2 regions of the Nonomuraea sp. ZG12 genome follow, and region 1 is predicted to be linked to the other one. Evidence: riboswitches for the same ligand, from Rfam matches in the RefSeq annotation. Region 1 holds a riboswitch; the other holds the start of a gene.
What was found. A riboswitch is a leader RNA that binds a small molecule or an ion and turns the genes downstream of it on or off. The one in region 1 is predicted to bind glycine.
Positions count from the first base shown of each region.

Region 2: linked by a shared signal. The riboswitch ahead of gcvP (aminomethyl-transferring glycine dehydrogenase) and the one ahead of gcvT (glycine cleavage system aminomethyltransferase GcvT) in region 1 are both predicted to bind glycine.

Region 1 covers NZ_JBQHCW010000003.1:211,040-216,339, reverse strand. Annotated here, with positions in the region: gene ACTMTF_RS12820 (L-serine ammonia-lyase) at 1-885, opposite strand, end outside; gene gcvH (glycine cleavage system protein GcvH) at 938-1,327, opposite strand; gene gcvT (glycine cleavage system aminomethyltransferase GcvT) at 1,324-2,409, opposite strand; glycine riboswitch at 2,447-2,543, opposite strand; glycine riboswitch at 2,544-2,641, opposite strand; gene ACTMTF_RS12805 (gamma-glutamyl-gamma-aminobutyrate hydrolase family protein) at 2,728-3,417, opposite strand; gene ACTMTF_RS12800 (3-oxoacyl-ACP reductase) at 3,429-4,193, opposite strand; gene ACTMTF_RS12795 (aldehyde dehydrogenase family protein) at 4,290-5,300, opposite strand, start outside.
Region 2 covers NZ_JBQHCW010000001.1:1,208,209-1,213,508, forward strand. Annotated here, with positions in the region: gene ACTMTF_RS05620 (sugar phosphate nucleotidyltransferase) at 1-1,171, shown strand, start outside; gene ACTMTF_RS05625 (FHA domain-containing protein) at 1,436-1,948, shown strand; gene ftsR (transcriptional regulator FtsR) at 1,972-2,598, shown strand; gene ACTMTF_RS05635 (bifunctional nuclease family protein) at 2,705-3,175, shown strand; gene ACTMTF_RS05640 (MerR family transcriptional regulator) at 3,324-3,944, shown strand; glycine riboswitch at 3,963-4,054, shown strand; gene gcvP (aminomethyl-transferring glycine dehydrogenase) at 4,215-5,300, shown strand, end outside.

The sequences.
Region 1 (5,300 bases):
GCCGGCGGCGCCGTTGGTGGGGGCGGTGACGATGCGGCCGCCGGCGGCGTTCTCCTCGTTGACCGCCAGGGCGAACAGGGAGAGCCAGTCCATCGCCTGCAGCGGGTCCTTCTCGGCGCTCTCACTTTGCAGGCGCCGGTGCAGGGGGTTGGCCCGGCGCTTGACCTTGAGGCCGCCGGGCAGGACGCCTTCCTTGGCGATGCCCCGCCGGACGCACTCCGACATGACCTGCCACAGGTTCAGGATCTCGGCGCGGATCTGGGCCTCGGTGCGGCCGAACGCCTTCTCGTTCTCCAGCATGAGGGCGGAGATCGACAGGCCGGTGGCGGAGCAGTGCTTGAGGAGCTCTTCGGCGGTGGTGAAGGGGTAGGGCAGGACGGTGTCGTCCGGTTTGATGCGGTCGGCGCCGGTGGCCTGCTCGTCGACGACGAAGCCGCCGCCGACGGAGAAGTAGACCTTCTCGCGCAGGGTCTCGCCGTCGCCGGAGCGGGCGGTGAAGCGCATGCCGTTCGGGTGCTCGGGCAGTGAGATCTTGCGTTCGAAGATCAGGTCCTGGCCGACGACGAACGGGATCTCGTGGGTGCCGTACAGCTTGACGGTGCCGGACTCGCGCATGGCGGCCAGCCGCTCGTCGATGGTGTCGACGTCCACCAGCTCGGGCTTCTCGCCGGACAGGCCCAGCAGGACGGCCTTGTCGCTGCCGTGGCCCTTGCCGGTCAGGCCGAGTGAGCCGTACAGGATCACTTCGACGCGCGTCGTACGGTCGAGCAGCCCGTCGGCGTGCAGCCCACGCGCGAACTTGTGGGCGGCGGCCATCGGGCCGCCGGTGTGGGAGCTCGACGGGCCGATACCGATCTTGAACAGGTCGAAGACGCTGATCGCCATTGATGCGCCTTTCAGCTAGGCCGGGGCCCGGTGGCGGGCCCCGGCGGCCGGATCAGGAATCGCCAGAGGTGAGTGCGGCGTACTCCTCGGCGGACAGCAGGTCTTCCGCATTGCCCTCCACGCGCACGCGGAACATCCAGCCCTCGCCGTAAGGGTCGCTGTTGGCCAGCGACGGGTCGTCCACGAGGCTCTGGTTGACCTCCACCACCTCGCCGCCGACGGGGGTGAAGATCTCGCTCACCGACTTGGTCGACTCCACCTCGCCGATGGAGTCGCCCGGCTCGATGGTGGAGCCGACCTCAGGGAGCTGCACGTAGACGACGTCACCCAGGGCTTCGGCGGCGAAGGCCGTGATCCCGATGGTCGCGATGAGGCCGTCCTCAAGACCGGCCACCCACTCGTGCTCCTTGGTGTAGCTCAGGTCCTCAGGGATGTTGCTCACTTGTTCCTCCTGTAAAAGGGCAGCTCGACCCGGTCCACGGGCTCATGGCTGCCCCGGATGTCCACGGCCAGACCTTCATTGACCCCGGTGTCGACGTAGGCCAGCGCGATGGGCTTGCCCAGGGTCTGGGATGGCGCACCACTGGTGACCTCGCCGACGACGGCACCGTCCTTGGTGACCGGGTAACCGTGGCGCGGCACCCGGCGGCCTCGCGCGACCAGGCCGACGAGACGGCGCCGTGGCGGGATGTCCTTGACCGCCTCCAGCGCCGACCTGCCGACGAAGTCGCCCGGCTTGTCGAATTTCACCACTCTGCCCAGGCCCGCGTCGAACGGGGTGAGCGAGACGCCGAGCTCGTTGCCGTACAGCGGCATGCCGGCCTCCAGCCTGAGCGTGTCGCGGCTGGACAGCCCCGCGGGCCTGAGGTCGTACGGCTCGCCCGCCGCCGTCAGCGCGTGCCAGAGCGGCACGGCGTCCTGGTTGGCGATGAAGAGCTCGAAGCCGTCCTCGCCGGTGTAGCCGGTGCGGGCGATGAGCGCCTGCCGCCCGTCGACCAGCCCCGGCAGCCCGGTGTAGTACTTGAGCCCGGTCAGGTCGGCGTCCGTGAGCGTGGCGAGGATCTCCTGCGCGCGCGGACCCTGCACGGCGATCAGTGAGTACTGGTCCGAGCGATCCTCAACCACCACGTCGTACGACTTGGCGCGGGTTTTCAGCTCATTGCCGACCATTTCATAGTTCGAGGCGTTGGCCACGACCATGAACTCCTCGTCCCCGAGCCGGTAGACGATGAGGTCGTCCAGCACCCCGCCCCGCTCGTTCACGATCATGGTGTAGCGGGCCCGGCCGGGCTCCATCGCCGACAGGTGACCCACCAGCGCGAAGTCCAGCGCCTCACCCGCCTGCGGCCCGGTCAGGAAGATCTCGCCCATGTGCGAGAGATCGAACAACCCGGCCGCGTGGCGGACCGCGTTGTGCTCCGCGGACTCGCTGCCGTAACGCAACGGCATGAGCCATCCGGCGAAGTCGGTCAGCGTGGCGCCGAGAGCCTCGTGTACGTCTCTCAACGGTGTGAGTCGGGACATGTGTCGCACCTCAGGACAGGGACGGATGCACGGATCATCCTCCCCCTCTGTCGTCGTTGCCTGAGAGCTTCGCCCGGGGATTTGCCGGACTTTCACCTTCGGCGAGGCCACCAGGCCTGCTTTCCAGAGGACACCTCGTCCGTACGGTCCTTTTCCTTGAGAGGTTCGCGGGGAGGGCTTGCTCCTTCAGGGGCCCCGACCGGCTGTCAGGACGCTCTCCCGTACGGTTTCGACGGTGATGTCCGCAAGCCTAGTGGCGTCACGGGCCTGTTGTCGCGCCCGGCTTCCAGGGGAGTGAACCCGCCCGCACGCCCGGGGTCAGCAGGCGGCTATCAGGGCTTCGAAGAGGGCGCAGTCGGTGGCGGCTTCCGGGTGCCACTGGACGGCGATGGTGAAGGGGTGGGTGTCCAGTTCCACCGCCTCGATCGTGCCGTCGTCGGCCGTGGCGGTGGCCGTCAGGGTTGGGGCCAGGCGGTCGGCGGCCTGGTGGTGGTAGTGCGGCACGGTCACGGGATCGTCGCCCAGGGCCTTGGCGACCCGGCTGCCGGGGGTGGGCCGGATGGGGAGGTGGCCGAACTCGCCGGGGGCGGGGGAGTGGCCGGTGTGCCCGACGACGTCCGGGAGGTGCTGGTGGAGAGTGCCGCCGAGGGCGACGTTCAGGACCTGGAGTCCTCGGCAGACACCTAGGTAGGGGAGACCGGCGTCCAGGGCCGCGGTCAAGAGCGCAAACTCCGCCTCGTCACGAAATTTCCGGACATAGCCGGTTTGGTCGTGCGGCTGCTCCCCGTACCTGCCGGGGTCGATGTCGCCCCCGCCGGCCAGGATCAGCCCGTCCAGCCGCCCCACCAGCGCCGCCGGCTCGCCCGCCGGCGGCAGCACCACGGGCTGCCCGCCCGCCCGCACCACCTGCTCCACATAGGTGTACGGCAGCAGCGCGACGGTCATCTCCCAGACCGTGAACCGCGCGGGCTCGACGTAGGACGTGATGCCGATCAACGGCCGCTTCATCATCTTCCCCCCTACAGCGGTGTCACGTACGCGCCGGAGATCCCCCCGTCCACCAGGAACTCCGACGCCGTGATGAACGAGGCGTCGTCGCTGGCCAGGAAGGCGACCGCGGCCGCGATCTCCGACGCCTCGGCGAACCGCCCGACCGGCACGTGCACCAGCCGCCGCTGGGCCCGCTCGGGGTCCTTGGCGAACAGCTCCCGCAGCAGCGGCGTGTTGACCGGCCCCGGGCACAGGGCGTTGACCCTGATGCCCTCGCGGGCGAACTGGACGCCGAGCTCCCTGGACATGGCCAGGACCCCGCCCTTGGAGGCGGTGTAGGAGATCTGCGAGGTGGCCGAGCCCATGACCGCGACGAACGAGGCGGTGTTGATGATGGAGCCCTTGCCCTGCCGCCGCATGTGGCCGATGGCGTGCTTGCAGCACAGGTAGACGCTGGTGAGGTTGACCTCCTGGACGCGTCGCCAGGCGTCGAGGCCGGTCTCCAGGATCGAGTCGTCGTCCGGCGGGGAGATGCCCGCGTTGTTGAAGGCGATGTCCAGGCTGCCGTAGGTGTCGAGCGCGGTGGCGTACATCCGCTCGACGTCGTCCTCACTGGTCACGTCCGCCCTGACGAACAGTCCGCCGACCTCGGTCGCCGCCTTGGTCCCGGTTTCCTCGTCGATGTCCACGCAGACGACCTTCGCGCCTTCCTGTGCGAAGCGGCGCGCGGTGGCCAGGCCGATGCCGCTGCCCGCGCCGGTGATGACGGCGACACGGTCCTGCAAACGCTGCATAGCTCCACTCCCTGTCTGATGGGTCGTTCACCGCTCCTCATTCGCTTCGCGAGGTGCCTCGTTCCCCGGCCCTTCACTCCGCTCACTGCGTCGGGTTCAGTCCCACGAGATGAACACGTTCTTGGTCTCGGTGAAGGCCGCCAGGGCGTCCGGGCCGAGTTCTCTGCCGAGTCCGGACTGCTTGAAGCCGCCGAACGGGGTCCAGTAGCGGACGGAGGAGTTGGAGTTGACCGACAGGGCGCCGGCCTCGACGGCTCTGGCCACTCGCAGGGCCCGGCCGACGTCGCGGGTCCAGATGGAGCCGCTCAGGCCGTACGGGGTGTCGTTGGCGATGCGCACCGCCTCGGCCTCGTCGGCGAACGGCACCACCGACACGACCGGGCCGAAGATCTCCTCGGTGAACGCCCGGTCGGTGACCGCCGAGGTCAGCACCGTCGGCGGGAACCAGTAGCCCTTGCCCTGCGGGCAGGCCCCTTGCAGGTACGGTGCGTCGTCGACGAAGCCGCGCACCCGATCCAGGTGCTCGGCGCTGATCAGGGGGCCCATCTCGGTGTCCGGGTCGAGGGGGTCGCCGACCCGGATGTCACGCACCGCCTCCGACAGCCGCTGGAGGAACTCGTCGTAGGCCCCGGCCTGCACGAGGATGCGGGAGCGGGCGCAGCAGTCCTGTCCGGAGTTGTCGAAGACGGCGTACGGCGCGGCCTTCGCCGCCTTCTCCAGGTCCGAGTCGGCGAAGACGATGTTCGCCGACTTGCCGCCGAGTTCGAGGGTGATCCGCTTGACCTGGGCCCCGGCCTTGGCCGCGATCTGCTTGCCCACCTCGGTCGACCCGGTGAACACGATCTTCGCGACGTCCGGATGCTCGACCAGCCGGGCTCCCGCGACCTCCCCTGCCCCGGGCAGCACCTGGAGCACCCCCTCGGGGAGGCCCGCCGCCAGGGCCAGCTCGGCCAGCCTCAGCGCGGTCAGTGGAGTCCACTCGGCGGGCTTGACGATCACCGTGTTGCCCGCCGCGAGCGCCGGCGCGACGCCCCACGACATGATCAGCATCGGGAAGTTCCACGGCACGATGACGCCCACCACGCCCAGCGGCTCCTGGAACGTCAC
Region 2 (5,300 bases), on a different contig from region 1:
CATCAACGTGCTCGACCTGGAGGCCGCGCCGCTGCCGGTGACCCGCTTCCACTCCTCGCGGGGGACGGCCGCGGGTGGCATCGCGCTGCGCACGACCGCCGGGGACCCGCAGAGCGTCGACATCGTCATCATGGACGACCGGGGCGCCGACCTGTCGCCGGCCGCCCAGCGCAAGCTGGAACGCGTCTTCTCACGCCAGGAGTTCCGGCGCGCCTTCCCCGGCGAGATCGCCGAGCTCACCTACCCGTCCAGAGCCGTCGAGGACTACACCCACGAGCTGCTGCGCCGGGTGGACATGACCGGCGTCAGGGACATGAAGGTCGTGGTCGACTGCGCGGGCGGCACCTCCTCGCTGGTGCTGCCCAGGCTGCTCGGCCGGGTGGGCATCGAGGTGCTCACCGTCAACGCCGTCCTGGACGACCTGTCGCCCACGGAGACGCTCGCCGAGCGCCGCCGCGACCTGCAGCGGCTGTCGGAGCTGGTCAGCTCCTCACGCGCGGCCTTCGGCGTGCGCTTCGACCCGGTCGGCGAGCGGGTGGCGCTGGTGGACGAGATGGGGCAGTTCATCAGCGAGGAACGCGCCCTGCTCGTGGTGCTCGACCTGGTGGCCGCCGAGCGCCGGGCGGGCCGGGTGGCGCTGCCGATCACCACCACCAGGGTCGCCGAGCAGGTCTGCCGCTTCCACGGCGTGCAGGTGCAGTGGACCTCCACCGCGGTCGACGCCCTCACCTCCGCCGCCGCCGGACCGGGCATGATCTTCGCCGGTGACGGCAGGGGCGGCTTCGTGGTGCCCGAGTTCAGCCCCGCGCTCGACGGTCCCGCCGCGTTCATGCGCCTGCTGGGGCTGGTCGCCCGCACCCGGCTCTCGCTCAGCCAGATCGACGCCAGGATCCCCGAGGCGAAGCTGCTCAAGCGGGCGATCCCGACGCAGTGGAAGGCCAAGGGCGCGGTGATGCGCTCGGTCATCGAGGCGGCCGAGTCCGCCCCCGAGGGCTACCACATCGACACCACCGACGGGGTCCGGGTGGTGGGGGAGGACGGCAGCTGGGTGCTCATCCTGCCCGCCGCCACCGAGCCCGTCACCGACCTGTGGGCCGAGGCCTCCGACGTCGACACCGCCCAGCTCCTGCTGGAGCGGTGGGCCACCGTGGTCGAGCAGGCCGCCATGTGACCGCCCGGGGCCGCGCCCACGACCCCGGGGCGACGGTGATTTGTCGTATGGGGTGCAAGATCGTAATGTTAGAAGGCGCGGCGGCATGGACCTTCAGGCAGGGGCGGCGGTAACTTTGTCAGCGTCCGAACCTGTCGTCCAGCGCCCCGCCTTGACCTTTGCCGCTGATCAGCGTAAGTTGCGGCATTCGCAAACTTGAGAGCGAAGCGAGGCGCGCCCCGAGCACCGTTGCCGCGTCTTCGCGGTAGGAGGCCGAGCCGATCGATGCCGAGCGTCTACTGCACGCAGTGCGGGCACGCCAACCCCGAGGATGCCCGTTTCTGTTCTCGCTGTGGGTCACCGTTGACCAGACCGGAGGTCTCAGGGGACACCACTTCGACGATCTCCGTCGCGGGAATCGAGGCGTACGAGGCAGAGACCGGTGACATGCTGCTGGCCGAACGGGCGCTGGTCGAACAGCTCCCGCCGGGCGCGGCGTTGCTGACCGTGACCAGGGGGCCCAACCAGGGCAGCCGTTTCCGGCTCGACAAGGACCTCACCACCACCGGGCGCCATCCGGAGAGTGACATCTTCCTCGACGACATCACCGTCTCCCGCCGGCACGTCGAGTTCTACCGCCAGCGCGGCGGCCTGTTCTCCGTGCGTGACGTGGGCAGCCTCAACGGCACCTACGTCAACAGGGAGCGCATCGAGGAGGTCCCGCTGCACTCCGGCGACGAGGTGCAGATCGGAAAGTTCCGGCTGCTGTTCCTGATGCGGACACCCGCCGGCACATGACCTCGCAGGCGGCACGCTCGCACATGAGCATCGGGGAGGTGCTCGCCCTCCTGCAGGGCGAGTTCCCCGATGTCACCGTCTCCAAGATCCGTTTCTTGGAGGGGGAGGGGCTCATCGAGCCGGAGCGCACCCCGTCGGGCTTTCGCAAGTTCACCCACCTGCACGTCCAGCAGCTCCGCTACATCCTCACCGAGCAACGGGACCATTACCTGCCGCTGAGGGTGATCAAGGACAAGATGGCGGAGAGCTTCGCCCGCCCCCGCGCCGTGCAGGACAAGCAGGAGGTGCGCCTCAGCCGTGCCGAGCTGCTGGAGGCGGCCGGGCTCGACGAGGAGACGCTCACCGAGCTGGAGGACTACGGCCTGCTCGCGCCCAAGGCCAGGCGTTATGACGAGGACGCGCTCAAGGTGGCGCGCAGCGTCGGCGCGCTGGCCCGCTTCGGGCTGCACGCCCGCCACCTGCGGGCGGTCAAGGCGGCGGCCGAACGGGAGGCCGGTCTGGTCGAGCAGACCGTGGCGCCGATCCTGAAACGGCGGGCGCCAGGCGCGATCGGCGAGGCCGACGAGACGGCCAGGGAGCTGTCCACGCTCCTGCTCGACCTGCACGAGGCCCTGCTGCGTACGGGCGTGCGGAGCGTTCTCGGGCGATGAGCGGCCCGAGGGACATTCAGGGCCCCCCGGGTGTTACGTTGAATTGCAGAAGCGGACCAGCAATGAGCTGTGCCGGGTCGCCGGCCAGTCGAATATGGAGCAGCCCGTGTTGCAGATGGAGGTCGTGGGTGTTCGCGTAGAAATGCCCACAAATCAGCCGATCGTCTTGCTCAAGGAGGCACACGGGGAACGGTTCCTGCCCATCTGGATCGGCATGACCGAAGCGACGGCCATCGCCCTGGCCCAGGCGGAGGAGCCGCCGCCCAGGCCGCTCACGCACGACCTGTTCCGGGACGTGCTGAGCGCCCTCGGCGTGGGCCTGCGTGCCGTCAACATCGTCGCCCTGCGTGACGGGATCTTCTTCGCCGACCTGGTGTTCTCCAACGGCGTGGAGGTGAGCGCCAGGCCGTCCGACTCCATCGCGCTGGCGCTGCGCACCGGGGCACGCATCTTCGCCAGTGAGGAGGTCGTTCAGGAGGCCGGAGTGATCATCCCCGACGACCAGGAGGACGAGGTGGAGAAGTTCAGGGAGTTCCTTGACACGATCTCTCCCGAAGACTTTGGCAGGGCGGGGTAGGTATTTCAGTGCATTTACGCTTCACGACGCGCCGAGCCGGATCGTTGACTGGGCATGGTCACGGTCCTACGGTGCAAGTGAAACCCGTGGCCGCCTTTTTACGAACCCCCAGATCAGGCCGCGGGATGAGAGAAAGCCGGAGGTCCGCGTGGCGGTCAGCAGCGGCGAGGGAAAGACGGCCGGCCAGGAAGATCCGGTACGGCGTGAGAGCGCGCGGCAGCGTGCCGGAGAGCAGGGCCTGCTCTTCGACGAGCAGCCCGCGACGGTGCCGGACGACATCGGATACCGTGGCCCGACGGCGTGCGCGGCAGCCGGCATCACCTACAGGCAGCTGGACTACTGGGCGCGCACCGGCCTGGTCGAGCCCACGATAAGAGCAGCGCAAGGTTCGGGTTCCCAACGGCTCTACTGTTTCCGCGACATCCTGGTGCTCAAGGTCGTCAAGCGACTGCTCGACACCGGGGTATCCCTCCAGCAGATCCGCACCGCCGTGCAGCATCTGCGTGATCGCGGGGTGGCCGACCTCGCGCAGATCACGCTGATGAGCGACGGTGTGAGCGTTTACGAATGCACCTCGGCGGACGAGGTGATAGACCTTCTCCAGGGTGGCCAGGGCGTGTTCGGCATCGCGCTCGGCCGGGTCTGGCGCGAGGTCGAGGGATCCCTCGCGGAGCTGCCGGGGGAACGGGCGGCGGTCGCGGACACCGTCCCGGCCGACCATCCCGCTGACGAACTGGCCCAGAGGCGACGGGCGCGCCGAATAGGGTAGTAATCTAGGACATGTCGATGACCCCATGCGGGAGAGTCCCCGGCTGGACCGGGGCGCCGAAGGAGCAACCTCCCCGGAATCTCTCAGGCAACCGGTACCGCTCGGGTGAGGCAACTCTGGAAAGCAGGCGCGCTCGCCAGGCGCGCTTCACCGACGGTGCAAGCCCCGCGGGGTGAAGCTCTCAGGTCGCGAAGACAGCGGTGACAGAGGGGGAGACCTGGCATACGCCCGCGCTCTGCGCCGGTCTCCATCGCCTCGGGAGGCATCTCCATGACCGACCTGTCACCACCGCCGTTCTCCGCCCGGCACATCGGGCCGTCGCAGAGCCAGCAGCAGCGCATGCTCGAGGCCGTGGGCTTCGAGTCCGTGGCGGATCTGGTGGCCGTGGCCGTCCCCGAGGCGATCCGGAGCAAGGACCGCCTCAAGCTGCCCGCCGCCGCGAGCGAGGCCGAGGCCATCGCCGAGCTGCGTGCCCTGGCCGACCGCAACCAGGTGCTCACCTCCATGATCGGCCTGGGCTACCACGACACCGTCACGCCCGCGGTGATCCGCCGCAACCTGCTGGAGAACCCGGGCTGGTACACCGCCTACACGCCGTACCAGCCGGAGATCTCGCAGGGCCGCCTGGAGGCGCTGCTCAACTTCCAGACCGTGGTGTCCGACCTCACCGCCCTGCCCGTGGCGGGCGCGTCCCTGCTCGACGAGAGCACCGCCGCGGCCGAGGCCATGACGCTGGCCCGGCGGACCGGCAAGAGCAAGAGCGACGTGTTCGTGATCGACGCCGACACGCTGCCCCAGACCAAGGCGGTGCTGGCCACCCGCGCAGAGCCGCTCGGCATCACGCTCGTGGAGAGCGACCTGGCGGGCGAGCTGCCGGCGTGCTTCGGCGTGCTCGTGCAGTATCCGGGTGCCTCCGGCCGGCTGCGTGACTTCCGCGACGTCGCCGAGCGGGCGCACGCCGCCGGCGCGCTCGTCGTGGCCGCCGCCGACCTGCTCGCGCTCACGCTGGTCGCCGCCCCCGGCGAGCTCGGCGCCGACATCGCCATCGGCTCCTCGCAGCGGTTCGGCGTGCCGTTCGGCTTCGGCGGTCCGCACGCCGCCTACATGTCCGTACGTGAGGGCCTGCAACGGCAGATGCCCGGGCGCCTCGTGGGCGTGTCCGTGGACGTCGACGGCGACCCCGCCTACCGGCTGGCCCTGCAGACCCGCGAGCAGCACATCCGCCGCGAGAAGGCCACCAGCAACATCTGCACCGCCCAGGTCCTGCTGGCCGTGATCGCCGGCATGTACGCCGTCTACCACGGGCCCGAAGGGCTGCGCCGGATCGCCGCCCGCGTGCACCGGCACGCCGTGGTC